3 regions of the Terrabacter sp. FW104-15G4B genome follow, and region 3 is predicted to be linked to each of the others. Evidence: riboswitches for the same ligand, from Rfam matches in the RefSeq annotation. Region 3 holds a riboswitch; each other region holds the start of a gene.

Evidence for each region. Region 3 has a riboswitch for S-adenosylmethionine ahead of AC3WRT_RS12485 (bifunctional o-acetylhomoserine/o-acetylserine sulfhydrylase). Riboswitches for the same ligand answer to the same signal wherever they lie in the genome.
Region 1: linked by a shared signal. The riboswitch ahead of metX (homoserine O-acetyltransferase MetX) and the one ahead of AC3WRT_RS12485 (bifunctional o-acetylhomoserine/o-acetylserine sulfhydrylase) in region 3 are both predicted to bind S-adenosylmethionine.
Region 2: linked by a shared signal. The riboswitch ahead of AC3WRT_RS13320 (aminotransferase class V-fold PLP-dependent enzyme) and the one ahead of AC3WRT_RS12485 (bifunctional o-acetylhomoserine/o-acetylserine sulfhydrylase) in region 3 are both predicted to bind S-adenosylmethionine.

What each region holds. Positions count from the first base shown of each region.
Region 1 is NZ_JBYTCI010000026.1:43,777-47,023, forward strand. Features, by position in the region: gene AC3WRT_RS16930 (YkvA family protein) at 1-273, shown strand, start outside; gene AC3WRT_RS16935 (DUF4192 domain-containing protein) at 415-1,842, shown strand; SAM riboswitch class IV at 1,902-2,018, shown strand; gene metX (homoserine O-acetyltransferase MetX) at 2,034-3,247, shown strand, end outside.
Region 2 is NZ_JBYTCI010000016.1:2,753-5,999, forward strand. Features, by position in the region: gene AC3WRT_RS13315 (endonuclease/exonuclease/phosphatase family protein) at 1-57, shown strand, start outside; gene AC3WRT_RS13320 (aminotransferase class V-fold PLP-dependent enzyme) at 118-1,452, opposite strand; SAM riboswitch class IV at 1,583-1,708, opposite strand; gene AC3WRT_RS13325 (FtsK/SpoIIIE family DNA translocase) at 1,885-3,247, shown strand, end outside.
Region 3 is NZ_JBYTCI010000014.1:42,069-45,315, reverse strand. Features, by position in the region: gene AC3WRT_RS12495 (glycosyltransferase family 2 protein) at 1-203, opposite strand, end outside; gene AC3WRT_RS12490 (acyl-CoA dehydrogenase family protein) at 317-1,480, opposite strand; SAM riboswitch class IV at 1,709-1,828, shown strand; gene AC3WRT_RS12485 (bifunctional o-acetylhomoserine/o-acetylserine sulfhydrylase) at 1,916-3,232, shown strand.

The sequences.
Region 1 (3,247 bases), on a different contig from region 3:
GCCCCGGGGTCAGGGGCTGGGGCTGGTGGCGGCGACGATGCGCTGCGCCGCGACCGGGACGCGACCGGGGCGGCGGCACCCGGCCGCATCCTCGAGCGCGTCATCCGGATCACGGGCGCCGGCCCGGGCGCCGCGACGCGTGCCGCGACGGGTGCCGCGACGGGTGCCGGGACGGGCGGCGGCCGCGCCGACCGCGTGAAGCTGCCAGAGGGCATGCGCCAGGCGGCGACCGACTACGTCCTGGAGTCGGTGCGCAAGCGTCTGGAGCGCTGACCGGCGCTCCGCCTGTGGGGTGATCCCGGGCGGCGCGGTTGTCGCCATTCGTCGTCCACACCCCTTCGCGACGGGCAGCGGCGGTCCACAGGCGCGGGCTGGGGTCTGCCGGCCGGCGTCCCCGACCCTGAGGCTCGGAACATGCCGAAGATCTCCTTGTCCGGGCCAGCCGACCTGCTGACCATCATCCCCTTCCACCTGGGCTTTCAGCCGGCGCGCAGCGTCGTGGTCGTGTGCTTCCACGGCAGGCGCCTGGGCTTGGTGGCGAGGCTGGACCTCGTCGACGCAGACCTCGCCGTCGAGGCTGCGGCCGGCATCCTGCCGACCCTGCTCCAGGGCGACCCGTCCTCGGTGGCGCTCGTCGGCTTCGAGGACGACCGCGACGAGTCGCTGGCGCTGATCGAGGCCCTCGCATCAGGAGCGGAGTCCGAGCGGGTGGTGGTCCGCGAGCGCCTCGTCGTGCGTGACGGGCGTTGGTGGTCGGTGGGCTGTGACTGCTGTCCCGAGGAGGGTCGGCTGCTGCCGGAGCAGGCTGATGTGCCGGCGGTCGCCAGCTACGTCGCGCTCGGGCACGCGGTGCTGGCCGACCGCGAGGAGCTCGCGAGAGTGGTCGAGCCGCTGGCGCCGTCCGGGCCGCGCCACGACCTCGCCCTCGCCGCGATCGCGGACTGGCAGCGCCGGTACGAGGCGGCCGGGGGGTCGGTGTCCGGTGAGCACGACCAGCCGACCGGTCGCCGATGCCCCCGCAGGCTCGGCCGCGCGCCGAAGGTGGAGCTCGGGGTCCTCGACGGCGGTGACCCCAGCGCGCGGCAGTTCCTGGTCAACGACGCCCTCGTCGCCTGGGGAGGGGTGCTCCACGGAGAGGTCGAGGGCTACGGCATCGAGCACTGGCTGCCCTCGCTGGTCGGCCCCCTGCGTGACCTGCGGGTGCGCGACGCTCTCCTCGGGTGGTTGTGCCCGGGGATGGTCGATCCCGCTGACGTGGCGGACGAGGTCGTCGTCATGCTCGAGCTCCTGCTCGGTCGCGGGCTGCGGCTCAGGACCGAGCAGGACCAGCACGGTCATGCACAGGATGCGGGCCGGTCCAGGGCCGGAAGCGGACCTAAGAGGCCGGATGACGAGAGTCCCCTCAGCGGCACCGAGGTCGGGGCACGACTGCCGGACGCCGACGTCGAGGAGCTGCGTGCCCTGTACAACCTGCTGGACCGCGACGCCTCCGGGATCGGTGGCCGAGGCGCACGCGAGGACACGGATGACGACCACGGTGGGGGTCCGGGACAGGCGATCTCTCCGACGCCGGCTGGGGACGGTGAGCGCTGGAGTGACTGGGAGAAGGCGGCGACGCCGCGTCTGGTGCTCTCGCGACTTGAGCAGGTGTGCCGGTTGACCCCGGCCGACCATGCGGCGCCCCTGCTCTCCGTCGTGGCCGCCGTCGCATGGTGGAGTGGCGACGGGGCCAGGGCCGGGGTCGCGGCCGATCGCGCCCTCGAGCTCGATCCCGACTCCCAGCTCGGCCGGGTGGTCCGTGACTCCCTCGACGTCGGGATGCGACCGCCGCGGTGTGCCTGACGTCCATGTCGTGGACCGCCGGACCCGCTCTCTGTGAGCCCTCGCGTATGGTTGGGGCAGGTCATGAGCACCAGTGACAAGCCCCGGCTCGCTGGTCGGCAACCCTCCTTCGCGGTGGGGTGCCCCGGGTGAGGACCCGGCCACACCCAGATCCCGGGTGTGTGCAAGCGCGAGTGTGGAGGAGCACCCCCATGACTGTCATCCATCGGAAGCACGGCACGCGCCGTCCCGCGCGCCTCGCGACCGCTGGCGCTGCCCGGGCCGACGGCGACACGACGTCGGCCGTCCACCCGGGTGTGGGGCACGAGCCTCCCCGGCAGGTGCTACCGGACGGCGCCTGGCGTGAAGGTGGCCCCGTCGGCCGCCGGCAGTTCGCGGCCGTCGGTGACCTCGAGCTCGAGCGCGGTGGCACCCTGCCGGGGGCCCGCATCGCCTACGAGACCTGGGGCCGGCTCAACGAGGCTCGCGACAACGTCATCCTCGTGGAGCACGCGCTGACCGGCGACAGCCACGTGGTCGGCGAGGCAGGGGAGGGACATGCCTCCCCGGGCTGGTGGAACTCACTCATCGGTGCCGGCGCTCCCGTCGACCCGGACCAGTGGTTCGTCATCGCCTCCAACGTGCTCGGTGGGTGCCAGGGCAGCACAGGTCCCTCCAGCACGGCGCCGGACGGCCGCCCGTGGGGGAGCCGGTTCCCCTACGTCACGGTGCGAGACCAAGTGGCTGCCGAGCGGCTGCTCCTCGACCGGCTGGGCATCCGGCGAGTGGCCGCCGTCGTCGGCGGCTCCATGGGCGGCATGCGAGCCCTCGAGTGGGCCGTGACCCACCCGGACGACGTCGACCGTTGCATCGTGCTCGCCTCGACGGCCTACGCCACTGCCGACCAGATCGCCTGGTGCCAGCCGCAGCTGCTGGCGATCCGCAGCGACCCTGACTTCGCTGGGGGCGACTACTACGCGAGCGACCGGCGGCCCGACACCGGTCTCGGCCTTGCGCGCCGGATCGCCCACATCACCTACCGCACGGAGGCCGAGCTCGACGGGCGGTTCGGGCGCCAGCCACAGCGGAGCGAGGACCCGTTGCGGGCGGGCGACCGCGGCCGTTTCGCCGTCGAGTCCTACCTCGACCACCACGCGTCGAAGCTGTCGCGGCGCTTCGACGCCAACTCCTACGTCGTGCTGACCGAGGCGATGAACTCCCACGACGTCGGCCGCGACCGCGGCGGGCTGCGGGCGGCGCTCTCCCGCGTCACCGCGGACTGCACGGTCGTCTCCGTCGACACCGACCGGCTCTACCCCCCACGGCTGTCGGACGAGCTGCACGCGGCCCTGCCTTCCTCGACTCGCGCGCACATCACCTCCGACTTCGGTCACGACGGCTTCCTCATCGAGGAGCAGCAGGTCGG
Region 2 (3,247 bases), on a different contig from region 3:
TACAACCGTGCGGACCACGCCGCCGTCTGGGCGAGCTACGCCCTGCCGGTGCGCTGAGCGCCTTGAGGCGCTGAGGGCGCTGAGGGCGGTGGGCGCACCCGCGCCCGCGCCGGGCCGTCACCAGGGACGCTCGACCTCCACGTCGCGCGGGTCCGCACCCTCGACGGCCCACCCGGCCTCGGTCAGGGTCCACGTCGCCTCGGTGCCGTGCTCCACGAGCCCGGCGACAGCGGTGACGAGGCGCTCGACGCCCTGGAGGGTGCTGCCGAGCCCGATGCTGGCGCGCACGGCTGTGGTGGGCCGCTCGCCCCACGGGTCCTCGAGCAGCTCGTCCACGAGCAGGTGGGCGCAGAACTTGCCGTCGCGCACGCCGATGCCGTGCTCGACGGAGAGCACCTGCGACACGAGCGCGGAGTCCCAGCCCTCGACGGTGAAGGCGACCACCCCGACGCGGTCGCTGTCGTCACCGAAGATCGACAGCACCTCGACACTGGCGACGTCCTCGAGGCCGGATCGCAGGCGCTCGAGCAGGCGCGCCTCGTGCTCCTCGATGGCCTCCCGGTGGCGGCTGATGGTGGCGCAGGCCGCGGCGAGGGCGATCGCGCCGATCACGTTGGGGCTGCCCCCCTCGTGGCGCGCGGGTCCGGTGGCCCAAGTCGTGCCGTCCTCGGTGACCGAGCGGGTGGCCCCGCCGCCGAGCAGGTAGGGGTTCCCGGCGTCGAGCCAGTCGGAGCGACCGGCGAGCACGCCGGCGCCGTAGGGGGCGTACGTCTTGTGCCCCGAGAAGGCGACGTAGTCGGCGTCCCACGCGGCGAGGTCGATGCGGCGGTGCGCCGAGAGCTGCGCGGCGTCGACGGCGACGCGGGCGCCGTGGGCGTGCGCCAGCGCGGCGAAGCGCTCGACCGGCCACACCTCTCCCGTCACGTTGGAGGCGGCCGCGACGACGACGAGGCGGTGGCGCGAGGGGTGGTCGGCGAGGGCTTCCTCGAGCAGTGCGTGCGCGTCCTCCACGGTCTGCGGGACGGGCAACCGGACCGTGCGGAAGCCCCCCCACGGCAGCAGCGTCGAGTGGTGCTCGGAGCCGAAGACGAAGACCGTCGTGCGGCTCGGCAGCGCCTTGCTCAGCAGCGCCCACGAGTCGGTCGTCGTGCGGGTGAAGATCACCGAGTCGCCCTCGCGGGCCCCGACGAACGCCGCAACCTCGGCCCGGGCCTGCTCGTACCACGCACTGGTCAGGCGCGAGGCGAAGCCGGCGCCGCGGTGCACCGAGGAGTAGGTCTCCAGCGCCCGGTCCACCGCAGCCTTCACCGTCTCGAGTGCCGGCGTCGAGGCCGCGTGGTCGAGGTTGGCGTATGCCGTGTCGCCGCGGAGCGTCGGCACGCGCAGTCCCGCACCGACGACGGTGGGCAGCGCGCGTGCCTCGGGCACGACGTGCAGGGCGCGGGTGCGCACGGCCGGAGCCGGAGAGCCGCCACAACCGGAGGCGGCACCGTGAGAGGGGTGGACGGGATTGACTGAGGGACGGGTCGAGGAGAGGACCGACATGGGAGTGCTCCTGGGGTCATGGGACCCACCCGGTGCGGGTCCGCGCTTGCCGACCTCGATCTCACGAACGGACCGAGGGTGGCCTGGTCGTCACCCGGAGCACCCCACCGCGGAGGAGGGTTGCTGGCCAGCGAGCCGGGGCTTGTCACTGGCACTCATGACCTGCGAAGGACGATAGAGCGGCGCGTCGTTCCCTGTCCACCTCTCGGTACTCGGGTGTCGCGATCTGAGACGGCCGCGGGAGGCGCCGCGCCGCTGCCTCGTCGACCGGCCTGCGCGATCCGTCCTGGTGCGCGTGTGACGCGTGAGTTCAGCGGGGCGTTGGCGTACGGTGCCAGCATGGCGTCACGACCCTCCAGCAGCCAGCGATCGAGCACCGCCGCGGCCACGCGCGCCAAGGGCGGCTCGAGCGGCGCGTCGTCGCGCCCGCCGGCAGCCCGGTCGACGCGGCCCGCGCAGCGCAAGCCGGCCACCCGGAAGCCGGCGCCCAAGACGCCGTCGAAGGCCAAGGGCGGGGGACTGCCCTTCCCGCTGGGCGCGGTCCGCAACACCTGGATGGGCGTGTCGCACCTGGCTGGGGGAGCGGTGCGCCGGGTCGGCCACAGCGCGGCCGACCTCGAGCCCGAGCACCGCAGGGACGGCATCGGCTTCACGCTGATCGCTCTCGCGGTCGTCGTGGCGGCCCGTGAGTGGTGGGGCGTCTCCGGCACCTTCGGACAGATCGTCCACGCCGTCTTCGCCGGCACCTTCGGGCGCGTCGCGTACGCCGTGCCGCTGGTGTTGCTCGCCGTGGGCCTGCGCATGCTGCGCGCGCCGCAGGACGAGGCCGCCACCAACCGCATCGTCGTCGGCACCATCGCCCTGACCTTCGCCGCGTGCGGGCTCTCGCACTTGGCCGACGGCATCCCGAACCCTCCGGACGGGGCCGACGGCATGCGCGCCGCCGGCGGAATCATCGGCTTCCTCGCCTCCAGCCCGCTGGCGGCTGCCGTCTCGACCTACGGCGCGCTCGTCCTGCTCATCCTCCTGGGCCTCTTCGGCCTGCTCGTGATCACGGCCACGCCGGTCAGCATGATCCCGACCCGGATGCACCAGCTGCGCGCCCTCGTCATCCACCACGACCACGACGACGACGAGTTCGACGACTCCGACGAGACCGACGACGCACCGGCCGCCGCGGTGAAGCGGGCCCGCCGCAAGCCGGTCGACCTGGCCGACCGCGACGGAGACGAGGCCTTCCGCCAAGCCGCCCAGAAGGCCCTCGAGGACGAGGGCTCCACGAGGCCGCGTCCCGGCGAGAAGCGCCCGACGCCTCCCGGCCTGCTGGCTCCCCGCCCCGGCGGCGAGAAGGGCGGCGAGAAGGTCATCGACGCCACCGACCCCAAGACGCTCGGGGCGCCCGACACCAGCAGGGTGGGGCCCAAGGCCGAGCTCATCCCGCCGCCGATGTCCGAGCTCCCGGCCCGCGTGGAGCAGCTGAGCCTCGGTGGGGACATCACCTACCGCCTGCCCGACCACTCCATGCTGACCCCGGGTGCGCCGCACAAGACGCGCAGCGAGACCAACGACCGCGTCGTCGAGTCGCTGACGAACGTCTTCGACCAGTTCGACATCGACGCCGCCGTCACCGGCTTCACCCGCGGTCCGACGGTCACGCGCTACGAGGTGGAGCTCGGCTCGGGCACCAAGGTCGAGCGGGTCA
Region 3 (3,247 bases):
TTGAGGCCGTCCGGCGTGCGCCCGCTCGGGTTGGCCACGAGCCGGACGCGCGGGTCGGCGGCGGCAACCTGTCCCGCGACCTCGTCGGTGCGGTCGGTCGAAGGACCCAGGGCGAGGACCACCTCGAGCCGGCCGGGGTAGTCCTGCGCCAGGATCATCGCGACAGCGTCACGCAGGTGCCTCTCCTCGTTGAGGATCGGCATGATGACGCTGACCGCCGGCCGGGCGTCACGGGTCAGATCCACTGCAAGGTCCTTGTCGTCGTCAGGCTGTCGGGCTGGGGCGGCCCGACGTCCCCCTTCGAGCGGCGCCCAGCCTACTTGAGGAGCTGACGGGCCATGACGAGGCGCTGGACCTGGTTGGTGCCCTCGTAGATCTGGGTGATCTTGGCGTCGCGCATCATCCGCTCGAGCGGGAAGTCGCTCGTGTAGCCGGCGCCACCCAGCAGCTGCACCGCGTCGGTCGTGACCTTCATCGCGACGTCGGAGGCGTAGCACTTGGCCGCCGCCCCGAAGAAGGTGAGGTCCTTGTCGCCGCGCTCGGACTTGGCGGCCGCGACGTAGACCATCTGGCGCGCTGCCTCGAGCTCCATCGCCATGTCGGCGAGCATGAACTGGATGCCCTGGAAGTCGGCGATGCGCTGGCCGAACTGCTTGCGTTCCTTGACGTAGGCGACGGCCTGGTCGAGGGCGCCCTGGGCGATGCCCACCGCCTGAGCACCGATGGTGACCCGCGTGTGGTCAAGGGTGCGCAGAGCGATCTTGAGCCCGTCGCCGACCTGCCCGACGACTCGGTCGCCGGGGAGACGGACGTTGTCGAAGTGCAGCTCGCGGGTGGGGCTGCCCTTGATGCCGAGCTTGCGCTCCTTCTCGCCGAAGGTGAAGCCCTCGTCGGACTTCTCGACGACGAAGGCGGTCACGTTGGCGCCGCGAGGACCGTCCGGGTCGGTGACGGCGAGGACGGTGTAGTACTCCGAGACGCCGGCGTTCGTGATCCATGACTTCTGCCCGGAGAGCACCCAGCCGTCGCCGTCCTGACGTGCCCGGCATTTCAGGGACGCGGTGTCAGAGCCCGCCTCGCGCTCGGAGAGCCCGTAGGAGAAGGTCGTCTCACCCTTGGCCAGTGGCGGCAGGTAGCGGCCCTTCACCTCGTCGCTGCCGTCGAGGATGAGCGGGAGCGAGCCGAGCTTGTTGACGGCGGGGATCAGGGAGGCCGAAGCGTCGACGCGAGCGACCTCCTCGATGACGATGCAGGTGGCGAGCGCGTCGGCACCGACGCCGTCGTACTCCTCGGGCACGTGGGGGGCGAAGAAGTCCGAGGCGACGAGCGCGTCGTGCGCCTCCTGCGGGTAGCGCGCCTCGGCGTCGACGGCAGCGGCGTACGGGGCGATCTTGTCCTCGGCGACCGCTCGGACGGCCTCCCTGAGGGCCTCGTGGTCCTCGCTGGTCCGGAACAGGTCGAAGTCGGGGTTCGTGCTCACGAACAGTGATCCTACTCGCCAGTTCGGATTACTAGGACGTCCTAGTGATCGAGGCCACGGCACTTTGGCGCCCTCCGTGGCCGTGCCTCAGGAAGGGCTCGCCCACCGGATCAGTCGACTCGTCGGCGCAGCCCGTGCACACCCCGAAACAGCCGAGCGCGAAGGCGCGTCCCACGATGAGGACACCTGCTCCCGAGGCACCGAACGGCATACGTACACTCACCGGTAGGTCATGAGCGCCAGCGACAAGCCCCGGCTCGCTGGCCGGCAACCCTCCAACCGCGGTGGGGTGCCCCGGGTGAAGACCTGGCCCGTCGGCGCCATCCGGCGCGCGGGCAAGCGCGGAGAGTCACTCTCCCGCACCGACCCGTCGGTGCAGCCGGCCTTCCCCGCGGAGGTCGCGGTCACCGACTCGACCCAGAAGCAGGACGACCGATGACCGAGCCCAACTGGTCCTTCGAGACCAAGCAGATCCACGCCGGACAGAGCGCCGACAGCGCGACGGGAGCCCGCGCGCTGCCGATCTACCAGACGACGAGCTGCGTCTTCAGCGACACCGAGCAGGCCGCGAACCTCTTCGGGCTCAAGGAGTTCGGCAACATCTACACCCGCTTGATGAACCCGACCACCGACGTGGTCGAGCAGCGCATCGCCGCGCTCGAGGGCGGGGTCGGCGCGCTCCTCGTCGCCTCCGGGCAGTCCGCGACGACGCTCGCACTGCTCAACATCGCAGAGGCGGGCGACCACATCGTCGCCTCTCCGAGCCTCTACGGCGGCACCGTCAACCTCCTGAAGTTCACCTTCCCCAAGCTCGGCATCGAGGTCAGCTTCGTCGAGGACCCGACCTCGGTCGAGTCCTGGCGAGCCGCGGTCCGGCCGAACACCAAGGCGTTCTTCGGTGAGACCATCGCCAACCCCAAGGCCGAGGTGCTCGACATCGAGGCCGTCGCGGCGCTGGCTCACGAGCACGGCGTCCCGCTCGTCGTCGACAACACGATCGCCACGCCGTACGTGATCCGGCCCATCGAGTGGGGCGCGGACGTCGTGGTGCACTCGGCGACGAAGTACCTCGGTGGCCACGGCACCTCGATCGCCGGCGTGATCGTCGACTCGGGCAACTTCGACTACGCCCGGGACCCCGAGAAGTTCCCGAACTACAACACGCCGGAGGAGAGCTACCACGGCCTGGTGTTCGCCCGAGACCTCGGCGTCGGCAGCCCGCTCGGGGCGAACCTCGCCTACATCCTCAAGGCGCGCGTCCAGCTGCTGCGCGACCTCGGGCCCTCGGCCGCGCCGTTCAACGCCTTCCTCGTCGCGCAGGGCCTGGAGACGCTGTCGCTGCGCATCGAGCGGCACCTCGAGAACGCCGCGAAGGTGGCCGCCTACCTCCAGGACCACGCGCAGGTCGAACGGGTCGTGTGGGCCTCCCTACCGGGCAGCCCGTCGTACGCGACGGCGCAGAAGTACGCCCCCCGTGGGGCCGGTGCGGTGCTGTCGTTCGAGATCGCGGGCGGCCTCGAGGCGGGCAAGAAGTTCGTCGAGGGGCTCTCGCTGCACAGCCACGTCGCCAACATCGGCGACGTGCGCTCGCTCGTGATCCACCCCGCCTCGACGACGCACTCGCAGGGCCCGGACGAGGACCGGCTCGCCGCCGGCGTGACGCCGGGGCTCGTCCGCCTGTCGGTCGGCCTCGAGCACATCGACGACATCCTGGCCGACCTCGAGCAGGGCTTCACCGCCGCGAAGGCCTGACCTCGAGGCACAAAG